Regions from separate parts of the Exiguobacterium sp. KKBO11 genome, predicted to be linked through region 2. Evidence: predicted binding sites of a transcription regulator. Region 2 holds the regulator's gene; the other holds the start of a gene.
The links. The regulator Rex, encoded in region 2, represses fermentation and respiration genes when NADH is low (regulators of the CRP and FNR family bind a similar motif). The targets are predictions, from matches to a motif close to TTGTGAAATATTTCACAA.
Positions count from the first base shown of each region.

Region 1: a site for Rex is predicted at 1,520-1,537, ahead of cydD (thiol reductant ABC exporter subunit CydD). Genes of this name have one in related genera too.

Region 1 is NZ_LUCU01000033.1:37,271-44,860, reverse strand. It holds gene cydD (thiol reductant ABC exporter subunit CydD) at 1-1,484, opposite strand, end outside; gene AYO36_RS11290 (Rrf2 family transcriptional regulator) at 1,693-2,175, shown strand; gene AYO36_RS11285 (nuclear transport factor 2 family protein) at 2,198-2,566, shown strand; gene AYO36_RS16795 (hypothetical protein) at 2,627-2,794, opposite strand; gene ypfJ (KPN_02809 family neutral zinc metallopeptidase) at 2,878-3,720, opposite strand; gene AYO36_RS11275 (polysaccharide biosynthesis protein) at 3,904-7,590, shown strand, end outside.
Region 2 is NZ_LUCU01000011.1:8,199-15,788, reverse strand. It holds gene AYO36_RS00360 (S8 family serine peptidase) at 3-3,749, opposite strand; tRNA gene AYO36_RS00355 (tRNA-Ala) at 3,974-4,049, opposite strand; gene tatC (twin-arginine translocase subunit TatC) at 4,155-4,934, opposite strand; gene AYO36_RS00345 (twin-arginine translocase TatA/TatE family subunit) at 4,942-5,139, opposite strand; gene AYO36_RS00340 (redox-sensing transcriptional repressor Rex) at 5,139-5,798, opposite strand; gene AYO36_RS00335 (ATP-binding cassette domain-containing protein) at 5,966-7,590, shown strand, end outside.

The sequences.
Region 1 (7,590 bases), on a different contig from region 2:
AAGACGATGACGTTCGGTCGTTTCAAGAACGCGCGTGCCAACGCAACGCGCTGTTTCTCGCCACCTGATAGACCACGTCCACCTTCTCCGATCACCGTGTCGATCCCTTCAGGTAACGTCGCAATCAGCTCCTCGAGCCCTGCTGCCTGCGCCGCCTCAAAGATCTCTTCCGGCGTCGCTTGACGGAGTTCACCGATCGCGATGTTTTCTGCCAGCGTTCCGGCATACAGATACGGATGCTGCGAGATGTAGCTCAACTGACGGAACCAGCTCGCTTCCTCCACCTGACTGCGATTAATCCCGTCGAGCAGAATCCGTCCTTCTTTTGGATCCGCGAGTCCGGCAATCAACTGTAAGACAGTCGACTTACCGGCACCACTGCGACCAATCAACGCCACCTTTTGATACGGCTCAATCGCAAGTGTCACGTCTTGTAAGGCAAAACGTCCTTCTTGATACGTAAAATCAACTTCATCCAAAACGATTCGTGGTGGACAGTTCATCGCAAGTTCTGATTGACCAAAGGCAACAGGACGATCGTCTGCCGTTAGTTCGGCTGCAATCTGTTTCGCTGCCGCGACACTACCGCGTCCTGTATGGAAGGCAGCACCCATCTCTTTTAAGGCAAGATAGTACTCTGGTGCCAATACGAGCATCAGGAATGCCGGGATGAAGGTGATGCTTTGGAACAGAATCAAGCGTAGACTGACTTCAAGTGCGATCATTCCCATGCTGAGCATCGAGATGAACTCAAGCATCAACGACGACAAGAAGGCGAGCTTCAAGACCGTTAACGTCGCATCCCGGAAATCAAGACTGCTTTTTTCGATGACGTCACGTTGTCGTTTCGCACGACCAAATAACTTCAAGGTCGTCAGTCCTTGCAATGTATCAAGAAACGTTCCCGAGAATGCCGTCATCTTCTCGAGTTGAGCATCCGCCCGCTTTTGCGTCATGATGCCGATGATGATATAGAACAACGGAATGAACGGTGCTGTGATCATCATGACGAGACCGGTGATCCAGTCATAGCTGAATGCCGCGATCAAGACCATCAAGGGAACGATCGTCGTCTGAACGACTTTCGGCAAGTATTGACTGTAATAGCTGTCCATCTCGTCTACTGCGTCGAGCAAGACACTGACCTTCTGTCCTGCTTGCCCTTGTAGCATCATCTCGACCGAGCGACCCGTGTATTTCGCGACGAGTGCTTCCCGAAGCGCCTGCTTCATGTGTGCCGATAACGTCGTACCGAGACGACCGTTCCAATACGTCACGGCGACCCGGAGCAACAGCATCCCGAGGACGACGAGTAGTAACGGAATGACGGCTTCAAACGGTTGTTCCTTCAGGAAAATCCGATCGACCGTCAACACGATACCATACGATTGACCAACGACCGCAACCCCCATCAGGAAAGCTGCAATGATGAATTGAATGAGAAAACTACGTGGAATCTGAACGATTCCTTTTAATGGATTCATATACAAACGTCCTTTCACAAAGTGTGAACGACTTTTAGTGAATATTTTCACATATCGTACATTTAGTATACCGAATCCGGAACGGGGATGCCATGCAGATGCTGTCGAAAAGGTGTGACGGTTTTGTGAGAGCATATGACTCGACAATTCTTTCGTATAAAACTATTATGGATATACATTATCCACGTTTAACAAAAGGAGACTTCTCATGCAAATGAAAACTGGGGTTGAGCAATCCGTCTATGCGATGTTGCTCTTGACCTTCCTTCCGGATCGCGCTGTGTTGCCCGGTGAATTCATCAGCCAGCAACTCGGTGCCTCGCCAACCTATTTTCAAAAGCTCTTACGAAAACTCGTCCAGGCGGATCTATTGTATTCCGTACCCGGTGTCAAAGGGGGCTTTCGCTTACGACGTCCGGCAGACGAAATTCAAATCTTTGACGTCTATCAAGCGATCGAGGGCAAACAAACGTTGTATGCGTCAAGCGGTGTCTTCGAGGATTTGATGGGAATTCAAGAACAGGAAATCGGTCTACTCTCGAATCTGATGACAGAGGCGGAAGAGGCGTGGCAATCGACGTTGAAGCGCGAATCGATCGGCTCGATCCGTCAAGCGATTGATGCCTCCTGTCCACCGGAGCATTTAGAACGATTGCATGCGTTAATCACAGACCGGATGATGACACTTTAATGTACAGAAAGAGGTTTTTACTATGGTATTGAATCGTTATTTCGACTTATTCGACGCGTCACGCACAGACGCACATGCTTTCGAGGATCTCGTTTCCTTATTCACGACAGACATCACGTTCGTCCTGAACGGACAACCAAAGCACGGCATCGACGCCTGGAAACAGTTCGTCCGTCATGTGTTTACGGCGAATCAAGACATTAAGCACATGTATGCAGGCTGGGAAGAAACAACACCAGGAACATATGAAACACGCTGGGCAGTTTGCGGAAAACGGGCAGACGGTAGTGTCTTCACGCAAGACGGAAAAGATATCGCACGTCTCGATGAAAACGGACGGATCGCTTACCTGGAGAACGTTCCAGATGATCCGACGATGTTCCGTTCATAAGATGGCTTTTAAATACAAAAAACCTGTGTTCCGCGTAAGCAGAACACAGGTTTTTTGTATTTAGCGCTTCAGTACGAGCCGTTTCAACAAATAGCCCGTGATGACAAGTAATGATGCAATCGCGATATAGACCATGTAGACCAACAAGTCTGGCGCAAATCGTGACACGATGTACGTCAATACGACGACAGCCGTATACAGCAATAAAAATAGACTGATCTGCTTCAACTTCGACACTCTCCTTTGAATCCTTCCCTCTTCTTTACGGAAACGACTGGAAGATGTTTCAAAAGGACTGTCGTTGCTCTGTCTTATAGATTCTTCGCTTTGAATGTGTCTCCACCTTCGATCGTGCCGTTATCAAAGCCTTTTTGGAACCAACGCTCCCGTTGCGCCGATGTGCCGTGAGTGAAACTTTCCGGTACGACATATCCTTGTCCTTTCTCTTGTAACGTATCATCTCCGACAGCATTCGCTGCCGTCAACGCTTCTTCAAGATCGCCTTCTTCGAGCAAGTTTTCTCCTTGCGCATGATGCGCCCAGACGCCGGCATAATAATCGGCCTGTAGTTCGAATCGAACAAGGTACTTGTTGAACTTCTCCTTACTCATTTGCTCTCGAAGTGGCATGATCTCGTCCGACTTTCCGAGTAACGTCTGGACATGGTGTCCGACCTCGTGCGCAATGACATAAGCCATTGCAAAATCGCCCGGGGCCCCGTACTTCGTCTGCAGTTCGTCATAAAAGCTTAAATCAATGTATAATTTCTGATCACCGGGACAATAAAAGGGACCGACGGACTTCCCTGCTTGTCCGCAAGCCGAACTGACTTGATCCGTATATAAGACGAGCTTCGGTTTTTTATAGGTCTTACCATCTTCTTTGAATTCTTTCGTCCAGACCCGTTCCGTATCCGCTAAGACGACGGAGACGAAGTCCGCTGCTTCCTTTTCCTGTGCTGTTTCTTCATACGTCGTATTTTGCTGATTTCCACCGGTTAAGTCTCCGAGTAATTCAGCTGGATTACCGCCCATCAAGGTGATGACGATCAGCAGGATGATCCCAACACCACCACCGATGCCGGCAATTCCTTTCCCTCCCATTCCCCGTCGATCCTCAACGTTCGAACTCCGCTCTCTTCCCTTCCATTTCATACGCTTTCCTCCTACTCGTTTCGTTGTAGGTCTTTACCCGGAAGCATTCGTCCGTAACGCTCCGTCTTAGGATGGACGTTCCTTCTCATATTCATTGCTAAAATAAGTACATCCATTTCTAGGAATATCGCCCTCCTGTAGAGAAGAAGTTCAGCACGGATTTTCGCAGAAAGGAGTTGTCCGATGCACTCGTTCCGTCAACGTCTCAAGAACTTCATGCATACGTACCGTAAGGACATCCTTGTCCTATCTGGTATGTTTGTATTCATCCTAATTTATAGCTTCCCGTTGTTTCGTTCCGGTATGGTGACGTTCAGCGATCTATCCTTCGGACTGTCCTCACATCGCTATTTAGAAGAAATCTACGGTGCCTGGAACAACCGCTGGAGCACGACGACGCTTCTGAATGTCGCACGACTTCTCTACATCCTACCGTTCTATGCACTCAGTCTATTGTTTGGCTCTTCCGGTCCTGTTTTGATCAAGTCGTTCATCATTGGACTGTTGACGATTTCTGCCCTATCGATGTTCGCTTTTACGAAACGGCTCCATTCCGTTTATATCTCGAAACACTTTTCCTATCTCTCACTGATCGCCTTCGCAATCGCTGCGTTGTTTTATGCCTTAAACCCATGGGTGATCACACGGATTCAACATATCTATTTATTGTGTGGGTATTCCGTCTTCCCTTACGCTTTGATGTTGTTCTTCAACATCTTCGACCCGAAGTTTCGGGAACAGCTCGATCCCAGTTTTCGTTTGTCTGATCAGTTGAGTCGACGAACATGGATTGATATCACCGGACTATCGATCGTCTTCGCCTTCATGGCGGCGGGAATTCATTATTTCTTCTTCTCACTGATCTATATGGGTATCATGGTCGGACTTATTTTTCTAAAGACGAGTTGGACACGTCGCAAAGAACGGATTTGGTCACCGTTACTGTGGTTTTATGTTCGGGCAACCTGTGCGTTTGGTCTCGTTTTTCTACTATTCAACGGGTATTGGTTCTTGATGTACGTCGGCTCGATTCTGACCGGATCGCAAGCCTCACAGCACAACATCAATGTCTCCGATACGTTGATGTTGTTCAGTCGGCACTCGAGTTGGACGAATGTTTTATTTTTAACGAGCTATTGGTGGCCGATGTTTGATTTGACGACGTTACCGCTGACGTTTTGGATTGCTGGCGCCATCACGCTTTTACTCATTTTACTAGGAGCTATCGTCGCATACCGACAACCAATCCACCTGTTCTTCGGTCTACTCGCGATTCCGCTAATCGTCTTTGCGACCGGTACCCATGAGCAGGTTGCGGATGCGTTCGTCCTGTTCGTGACGAAGACACCATTGATCGGCGCGATGTTCCGCGATCCGAATAAGCTGGTTGGTCTCTTGATGGTCAGTTACAGCTTACTGCTTGCCGTCGGGTTGAACGCTGTCTTTATCCGTGCGTCCCGGACGATTCCACTGAAGTTGTACCGGGTCGTCTCGATCGTCGGAACACTGATCGTCGTCGCCTGCTTTTTTCTTCCTTACCGGACTGTCTATATGGAAGGCTTTTATCATCCAGTCAAAATGCCTAAGGAATACACCACTATCCAAGAAGAAGTCGATGGGAAGTGGTTGCAGTTCCCGATTGCGGACGAGATGACGCAACCGAGTACCGGCATCGCGACTCCACGCTGGAATCAAAATCCACGAAAAGGTGGCGAAATCAAAGCAACAGGTGACGTGCAAGTCTATACGTCGGCACACGATACCGTCTTTCATCATGAAGGGGCGTCGCCGACGATTGGTTACATGATGACGTTCATGCAGTATCTACTCGACACCGGTCGATCCGAACAAGCCGGACAAATCGCGAAAGCGTTCGGACTGAAGCAGTTCGCCTACCGGGATGAGTACACGGGGATGAAGGAGCGACAAGATTTCAATCTAAAGGTTCTAAAGGAACAACGTGATCTCGTACAGACGAAACAAGTCGGCTTGTTCACCTTGTTCGACTTGATCGCACCGCTCGATACACGGACCGTCCCACAATTGATTTTGACCCCTTATGGACTCGAACGGTCGATCAGTTATCCGACACTGGATGGCTACGATCTTGGTCGTCAATCGATTTTGTATGCGACACAAGGACATCAGGATAGCCTCTCCTGGATGAAAAAAGGCGATATCGTCGAGATGATCGAGGAGAATGATCTTGTTCTCAGTCAGGTACCGGAAGAATACTATTGGAAACCGTTCGAAGCGATTGATTCAGCGAATGCTTTCCTGAACTGGGGTAAGACGTTCCTCCGAAATAATGACTGGCGCTGGTATTTGCGGACGCAAGGTATGACGAACCCGTCGTTTGACCTCGACTTCGGAGACGGGATCGGTCTATCGTTTGCTTCTGCCCGGATTGACGCGCCCGTCTACAAATTAGACGGATTAAAAGCGAAACAGGTCGCCTCTTTTAATTCCATGCTTGAGGATGAGACGTTCTTTAAAGCCGATAATCCAGACATCGTTGACTTGTCTCCGAATCCGATGTCAAAAGATAATAACCTGCCTGTCCTTCATGCTGAAGTCGCAGAAGGCGACCCGAAATATATCTGGCAAGTCGCGAAGTCCGGTAAGCTGCCGGCACGCCCGAATAACGCCTATCGCTTTGATATCACAGCGAGCGGTCGCGGGGTCGACCGGCTCCATGTCAAGGTCCGGTTCTTTGATGAGAAGGATCGCGAGCTGAATCAAACGTATGTCGTCGCCCCCCGTGATTCCGGTGATGTCGATGCGATTCACTTACAAGGTGAATATGTCACGCCACGAAACGCAAAAACGATGCGGATCGATCTACTCAGCTTCCAGCGCCCCGAGCGGAAAACGTACTGGTGGGTCCATGATATTAAAATCTTCAGCTATGAGGATTATATGATCCCGAATACGTTTACGATGACAAAAGACTTGCCTGCCGGTCGTTACGCTGGTTTTGCTCGCGTACTGTTGAACCAAAAAGGCGGACAACTCGATCTGACATTCAATAAACGAGGCGTCACGATTCCAACTCAACAACGATCAGGTGCCAAACTCGCCTGGGTCCCGCTCGGTTCGTTCACGACGCCGAGCGGTCCTGCGACGCTCAGCGTGACGAACACGGAAGGCTTTAATGCCATTCAAAACATCGTCCTAATACCGGAAGAAAAGCTAACCACTCTACAAAAACGCGTCGACGATACACTTGCCTTCACGAATACCTTGATGGTACTCGAGGCAGAGACCGGATTCGATTACACGGGGCACTTGCAGTCGGAACGAAACTATCCTGGACTAAGCTTTGGGAAAGGGATCGCTGCGCAACGTGGACGTTTACAGCGTTCGATCGATATTCGGGAAACGACCGATTATCAGCTCCAGTTGATGTTAACTCCGCCACCAGGAAACGATGGTCGGATCACTGTCAAAATTCGAGACGGAAAACAGGTCGTCTTCGAACGCGCCTTGTCTCGTTCTGACATTCTAGCCGGTCAAAAGCACCAACAGCAGATCGGTAATCAGACGGTGACGTACAATCCGCTACACTTAGCGTTCCCGTACCGGATGACGGAGTTGAGTGACGTCTACCAAGCGTTATACGATGTGAAGTTATCCGATATCCCACTCGAGAAGGGACGCTATCAGCTAGAACTATCCTATGCGAGCAAGGTGCCGTCACTCGTCGATTGGAAGGATCTACACAAGTTTGATCCAAACGAGATTGTCACCGACAAAGCTCTCGCCGCACCGGAAGCGGCAGCGAATTGTGCGACGTGTGTCTCGATCACGGATGATATGTTCGACGCGAGTGAGACTGAAGATGGCTACACGATTGATTACGAGCCGACC
Region 2 (7,590 bases):
CCTTATTTTTTCGTGATGACGACTGTTTTCGTAACAACGTGTCCACCGAGGTCCTTCAGTTTCAAGTTGTACGTGTTTTTCCCCTTCTTGAGCGTCACTTTTTTCGTGATTGTCTTTTTGAAGGCTTTCATCTCGTACGGCTCTTTGAACGTCCGGCGGTATTCCGCGCTACCGTTGAAGTCAAAGCGTAATTCGCTGTAGTTATCGCGAAGAACGATCTTCATCTCAGCTGTTTTTGTTTTGCTTGAGACGGTTTTTGGCGCAGTGACGCGAATCGTCGGTAATTCTGTGTCGATGATGACTTGACGACTGAACGCAACACGGTTCCCTTTACCATCGTATGCTTCAACTTTGAATGACTTGACGCCATCCGTCGTGTACGTCACGTCATGGCTGAACGCATAGTTCTGTTGGGCTGTATCGAAACGTAATTTAACGGATTTTCCGTTGATCTTGAATGATTTGATGCCTGATTCATCAGAGACATGACCCGCGATGTTGATGACTTTTGATGTCGCAAGACCAAGTGCGACTGGTGTATCGATTTGAACGTTCGGTACCGCTTTATCAACACCTGTCGTGTTGACGTCTTTTTTCACACTGTTTCCTGCATAATCCTTCACGACGAAGGCAATCTTCGCGCGCTCTGGAAGATCCGTCAACGTGTACGCTTTTTCTGTTGCAGCAAGTGGTTGCTTCAAGACACTCTTACCATTGACGAGGATATCGTATGACGCGACACCTGTTCCTTGGTCACCTGCTGTCCACGAGAGCGTTGATTTCGACGCATCCCACTTCACAGTTGCAGCTGGTTTTTTCGTATCGATATAGACTGGGAAGAGATTCGACTGCCATTTTGCATTCGGATAATCGATCACGGATTTGACTTTGTAGTAGTAAAGACCATCCTTGACCGGTTTCCCGTTGATCGTTCCGTCCCAAGCAGCGCTTGTGACTGGTGTGTATCCGTCCTCTGAACCGCTATCGTAGTAGTTCTTGACGACGTCCGTTTGCGTATCGAGCTTCTGAAGCGTTGCTTTGTTACGGTCAAGAATCGAGTACTCGACTTTTTTCGCATTACGGAGGAACGAGATGATCGGGAATGCTTCATCTGCGCTACCATCGTTGTTTGGTGAGAACGAGACTTTGTTCGCGACGACATCTCCAGCAGCGTTTGCGCCGAGGAATTCGAAGTTATCCTTCACTTCTGTCGCTAGACCTGTCAAACCATAGAACGTGTTGTCTTCATCGTACAATGGTGCGTCTAGAATCGGAGCTTGATCCCATTTCCCTTTAAAGCCAACGTAAGGAACCGTCAATTCTGGATTCTTACTCTTCGTATCGATCAAACGGACGAATCCTTCGACGAAGTAGCCGTTCTCAAAGACTTGTTCGAGCGGAAGTTCGTTTGCCCAGTCCGTTGTATCCTTTAGATCGACCGATACACTGACTTTCGTTGAACTCTTCGGATTAATCGAGACCGAGCTTGCTTTCTTCGAGCCAACTGCGAATGAGATCGGATATGTGCCCTTGTTCGCGTCCACCGTACCGATCGTTCCCTTTTTAAAGATGCCGTTTGCTTCGAGGAAGTTCGATCCTTCTGCGCCGAGATCCGATTGAACCGTTCCGGCTAACTTATACGTCACTTTTTCACTGCTGTAGTTTTTCAAATCAAGTGTGAACGTGAACTTCTCGCCAACTTCCTTCAAGGATGCCTTACCTTCACCCGACTTCGTCTCTGTGACGACGACTGGCGTCTTCATGGCAGCACGAAGATCCATCAATCCAGCTCCCTCACGACGTGGGGAGTAGAAGTTGCCTGTTTTTAGCTGCGCATTGTATTTTCCTTGATCGAGTTGTGGACGCGACGTGTTCATCAAGATGTTCTTCGCGAGTTTGACGCGTGTCGCACCGTCGACTTTAAAGTCCTTCGCAATCCGTTGCATGACGAGTGCCGTTCCACCAGCGACGTGTGGTGCCGCCATCGATGTCCCACTCATGACGCCATACTCGTTATCGTTGAGCGTCGAGTAGATTTTCCCACCTGGTGCCGTGATTTCTGGTTTGAAGTCAAGGCTTGGTGTGACACCCCATGACGTGAAGTCAGACATTTGTCCTGCGACCGGGTTATCGGCTGAGACTGCTTTTCCATCGAACGTGACAGCGATTGCCTTGCCCTCTTTTGCTTTTGCTTCAAGATCGTTTCCGTCTGCGATGCTGAGTGTGACGAGTGGAATCGTCGGATTGTTGAGCGCCATGCTGACGTAATCCCCATGATCGACTCGACCGCGGACGATGACACCTGCTGCCCCTTGCTTCTCAGCTTCTGCTTGGATCATACCGTAGTTGAAACCACCGTTACGCACGACGAAGACGACTTTCCCTTTGACGTCTTTACCTTCGTAGTTCGAAGCTTGACCGTCACCGACATAGACGACATCCTTCTTCTCTTTATCGAAGACAGCAATCGGATTCGGTGAATCTTGTTTTTGGTATGCCAAATAACCAGCATCCTGACCGTCAATCGTCAGCGCCATGCCTTCGAGTGTCAATTTCGTATTTTCGAGTGATGCGACTTGGAGTGCTTGGCTCGTTAAACCTGGTGCACCGACGACACCGATATCCGGGTTCGCTGTGTACGGATTACCTGCACCATGACCTGCGAATGCCGAGTTACCAGCAGAAATCGCACACAAGATACCGTTGTTCATCGCGTTGACGATTGCGCGTTGTTCTGGATCATCTGCATTGACGAACGATGCCGTCGATCCGAGACTCATGTTGATGACATCGGCTCCGAGTGCAATCGCATCATCGATCGCTTTAATGTAGATATCGCTGAATGTCGATGGCATTCCTGGATCGTTTCCGAAGACTTTCATCGCGAGGAGTTGTGTTTCCGGAGCGACCCCTTTGATACCACCGTTTGCTTCATCGCCGTTTGCTCCGACCGTACCCGCGACGTGCATCCCGTGCATTGATGCGCCCGCACCTAAATCACGGATTTCGCTATCGTGATCGGCATAGTTATAGCCGTACGGTACTTTTTCCGTGAAGTACTTTCCTTTTAAGCCTTTTGTTTCTTTCGCACTATCGACTTTCGAAGAAGTCAAATCAATCTTCGTTTCTGGGCTCAAGACCATGTCCTTATGCGATGGATCGATTCCCGTATCGATGACGGCAACGATTGTTCCTTCCCCTTTAAAACCATAGTCCTGCCATGTTTCCTTCGCATTGACCATGTCCTTGCTGTAAAGCATGTCTGGCTTGGCACCTTTAGCAACTTCCGGACGCGCGTATTCATGGGCGATATGTACGCTCTTGACTCCGCTCAGTTGTTTGATGTCTTCGATGTCGCCGAACTTGACTTCACCACTGAATCCGTTGATGACGGTCGTGAAGCTTTCCTTATATGTAACGGGAATCGCCTTTTTAGCGATGGCTGACTTGACTGATTTTTGAACGTTGACGAGGCGATCTTTGATCGACTCTTTTTCGGCATTGCTCAATGTGCTATACCGCTTGTTTTGAGCCTGGGCGATTTGAATCGCCGGTTTCTCTTCCATCTCGATGACGACACGGACTTTATCCGATTGTTTGTAGTTCTTCTCTTGCCCCGATTTCTTCAAAGAGAGCGCTTGCGGTTTTTGACCCGTTGCTTTGTCTTGCGACGACAGTGCACCTTGCGCACTGACTAGATTGGAAGACGTCATTAAGACGGCTGCCATAAGTGCAATCTTCTTCTTCATGCGTTCGTTTTCCCCTTTTCTGTAAAACCATAGTAGTACTACTAATAAAACAGTTAAACGAAAATTCTGTATATTTAGTTTAATGAATTTAATGGAAATAAACAATTTATATTTGCCTATTTTTTTAATTTATTTGTTTTACATGACATTTTATATTTTTAAGGAATTAAACTGGGAGTAAAATAAAAACTCCTCGAAGCCTCGAGGAGTTAGATGTTTGGTATTGGTGGAGACTATCGGGATCGAACCGACGACCTTTTGGCTGCCAGCCAAACGCTCTCCCAGCTGAGCTAAGCCCCCATGAATTATCTTTAGTATACGTATCACTAACTGCTTTATCAATATAAAAATAACGCTTTCATAAAAAAGAATTCCTTCCAAAAATCGTCGGAAGGAATTCACGATTCATTTATTCAATTCACGCATCAAATCCGCCTGTCGTTCAAGCTCTGCCTGTTGCTCGAGGATCAGGACCTTTTTGTACGTCCGCGCAGAAATCAAGATGCTGATCTCATAGAGAACGAACAATGGCACCGAGATCATCAAGTGTGACGTCACGTCCGGCGGTGCGATCAATGCCGCAACGACGAACAGCGCAAAGTACGCATATTTCCGATTCTTTCGCATGAAATATGGCGTCACGAGACCCAGACGTGTCAGGAACATCGTCACGACCGGCAATTGGAAAAGAAGACCGAACGGCATCGTCAACCGGATTAAGAAACTGAAGTAGTTCTCCACTCCGATGACTTGTTCGATTCCGAGCTCTTTCCCGAGATCCGTTGAGACTTCAAGCAAGAAGGGAAGCAACCAGAAATACGAGAAGGCTACGCCAGCCAAAAACAGAAAGAAGATGACCGGAATATACGTCAATGTCGCTTTTTGCTCCTTGTCATAAAGTCCTGGTCGGACGAATGCCCAGAGTTGATACATCCAGAACGGTGACGCTAAAATCAGCGCAATAATGAACGCAAGATTCAAATACAACATTAAAGGATCGGCGACGTTGAAGGCATTCAAACCGATACCGAGCTCTTTTAAGTCTGCTTGCAAGAAGCGGACGAGCGGTCGGACGAGCGGAAATGCGACAGCGAACAGGACGACGACGATGATAAGCGACCAGACGATCCGCTTTCGCAGTTCGTCAAGGTGCGACGTCATGCTTTGCTCTTGATCAACCGTCATGATTCAATCACTTCTCTTTCGGTTCGTCCTTTTTATCGTCGTCCATGATGCCGTTCGTGGCATTCTTGAACTCTTTCAATGTCTGACCAGCAGCACGTCCGAATTCTGGTAACTTCTTCGGTCCAAAGATGATCAACGCGACGACCGCGATCAATCCGATGCTCGCAGGTCCGATACCTAGTGTGAGCGGAATAAGGTTTTCCATTATGATTTCACTCCTTCAGCTGATTGCGAATAATGCTTCATGAAATAAACTAACGACTGCAACTCGATCGATAAATCAATGTGATGGACCCGGACGCTCGCTGGCACGTTCAACCGCGCTGGCGTAAAGTTCAGGATGCCTGTCACACCATACTCGACTAACTCATCCGCTACTGACTGCGCGAACTGGGATGGAACCGTCAAGATGGCAACATCGACCTGATTCGCTTCGATTTGTTCTTTCATGTCCGAAACATGATAGATTGGAACGTCATGCGTCGTTGTTCCGACCTTCTCTTCGTCCGCATCAAACGCAACGACTATCCGAGTACTATTATTCTTTAAAAAGTTATAATTTGCAAACGCTGTTCCGAGATGACCGACCCCGATTAAGGCAACATTCGTCACCTCATCTTGATTCAAGGTTTTGCGGAAAAACGTTAAGAGATGTTGAACGTTGTATCCATACCCCTTCTTCCCTAATGCCCCAAAGTAGGAAAAATCGCGACGAATCGTTGCTGAATCAACCTTCACCGCCTCGCTTAACTCAGCAGAAGAGACGCGGAGCTTGCCTGAATTGTATAAACTTTGGATGAAGCGATAATATAGCGGCAACCGTTTTGCTGTCGCTTGTGGAATTTTTGTGTCTGGTCCATTCATCCTGCAGTTCCCCCTTCGGCCACATCCATCGTGGCACCCAAATCTTTGCAAAAAGCTTTCTACTCTCCTTGATTGTAAACCACTTCACATAGAGTCACAAATAATATATTCCGCAGGACCTCGCGCTTTTGTTCGTGATAGACTAAAGGGTGGAAGGATGGATGGAAATGATACTCTTACAAGTCAACCAACTCTCGAAATCATTCGGCGTCGAGCCGATTTTAGAAAATATCAAATTGGAAGTACAAGAGCGCGACCGCATTGCGCTCGTCGGACGAAACGGTGCCGGTAAATCGACCTTGCTCAAAATCATTGCTGGCGAACTCAGTCATGACTCAGGCGACATCATGAAAGGCAAGGATGTCAAAATCGGTTATCTCGCGCAAGACAGTGGTCTCGAATCGAATGAGACGATCTGGAACGAGATGCTGACCGTCTTTGAACATCTCCAAGAACAAGAACGGACACTGCGCCGGATGGAAATCGAAATGGGCATGGAGCATATCTTGAATGACCCGGTCGCTTACGATCGTCTCTTGAAGACATACGATCAAGCGCAACACGACTTCTCAGAAGCCGGTGGTTATCAGTTCGAAGCAAATATCCGCTCCGTCCTGCACGGCATGCGCTTTTATCCGGATGATTACTCGCGCCGGATTCAGACATTATCCGGTGGTCAACGGACACGGCTTGCCTTAGCAAAGATGCTCCTGCAAGCACCAGAGCTCCTCATTCTCGATGAGCCGACCAACCACCTCGATATCGATACGCTCGCGTGGCTCGAAAGTTACCTCGGTGGTTATCGTGGTGCCGTCCTGATCGTCTCGCACGACCGGTACTTCCTCGACCAAGTCGTCAATGTCGTCTATGAGCTGTCACGCAATGTCTGTCGTAAGTTCACCGGGAACTATACGAAGTACTTGGAGCAAAAAGCGGCCTTATACGATCAGGAAATGAAGCAGTTTGAACAGCAGCAAGAAGAAATCGCGAAGATGCAGGACTTCATTCAACGGAACATCGCCCGGGCGACGACGACAAAACGTGCCCAAAGTGTCCGGAAACGGCTCGAAAAGGTCGACCGACTCGATCGTCCAGATGGAGATGAGCGTAGCACGGTCCTGTCCTTCCCGATTGAAAAACAGAGCGGGAATGACGTTCTGCAAGTCAATCAACTGGCGATCGGTTACGAAGAAGCTGTCTCAAAAGACATCACCTTCCGCTTGCAACGCGGTGAATCACTGGCACTCGTCGGACCGAACGGAATCGGAAAGTCGACGCTTCTAAAAGTCCTCGTCGGTCGCTTACGCCCCCTCTTCGGTGATTTCCGTTTCGGAACTGGCGTCTCGATCGGCTATTACGATCAAGAGCAGGCGGAACTCAATGATCGGAACCGTGTCATCGATGAGATTTGGAACGAATGGCCACTGATGCGTGAACAAGAAGTCCGGTCTGTCCTCGGGCAATTCCTGTTTAGCGGTGACGATGTCTTCAAGATCGTCCATGAGTTATCCGGTGGCGAACGCGGACGTCTCGCGCTCGCGAAACTGAAACTCCGAAAGACGAACGTCCTCGTCCTCGATGAGCCGACGAACCACTTGGATCTGGATTCGAAGATGGTCCTTGAAAACGCGCTCGTCGACTACGAAGGTACGCTGCTATTCGTCTCCCACGACCGTTACTTCATCGACCGGATCGCGACCCGCGTCATCGAGATGAGTGAAGCCGGCGTGACGGAATACCTCGGTGATTATTCATACTACACGGAGAAGAAGGCGGAGCAAGAAGAGATTGC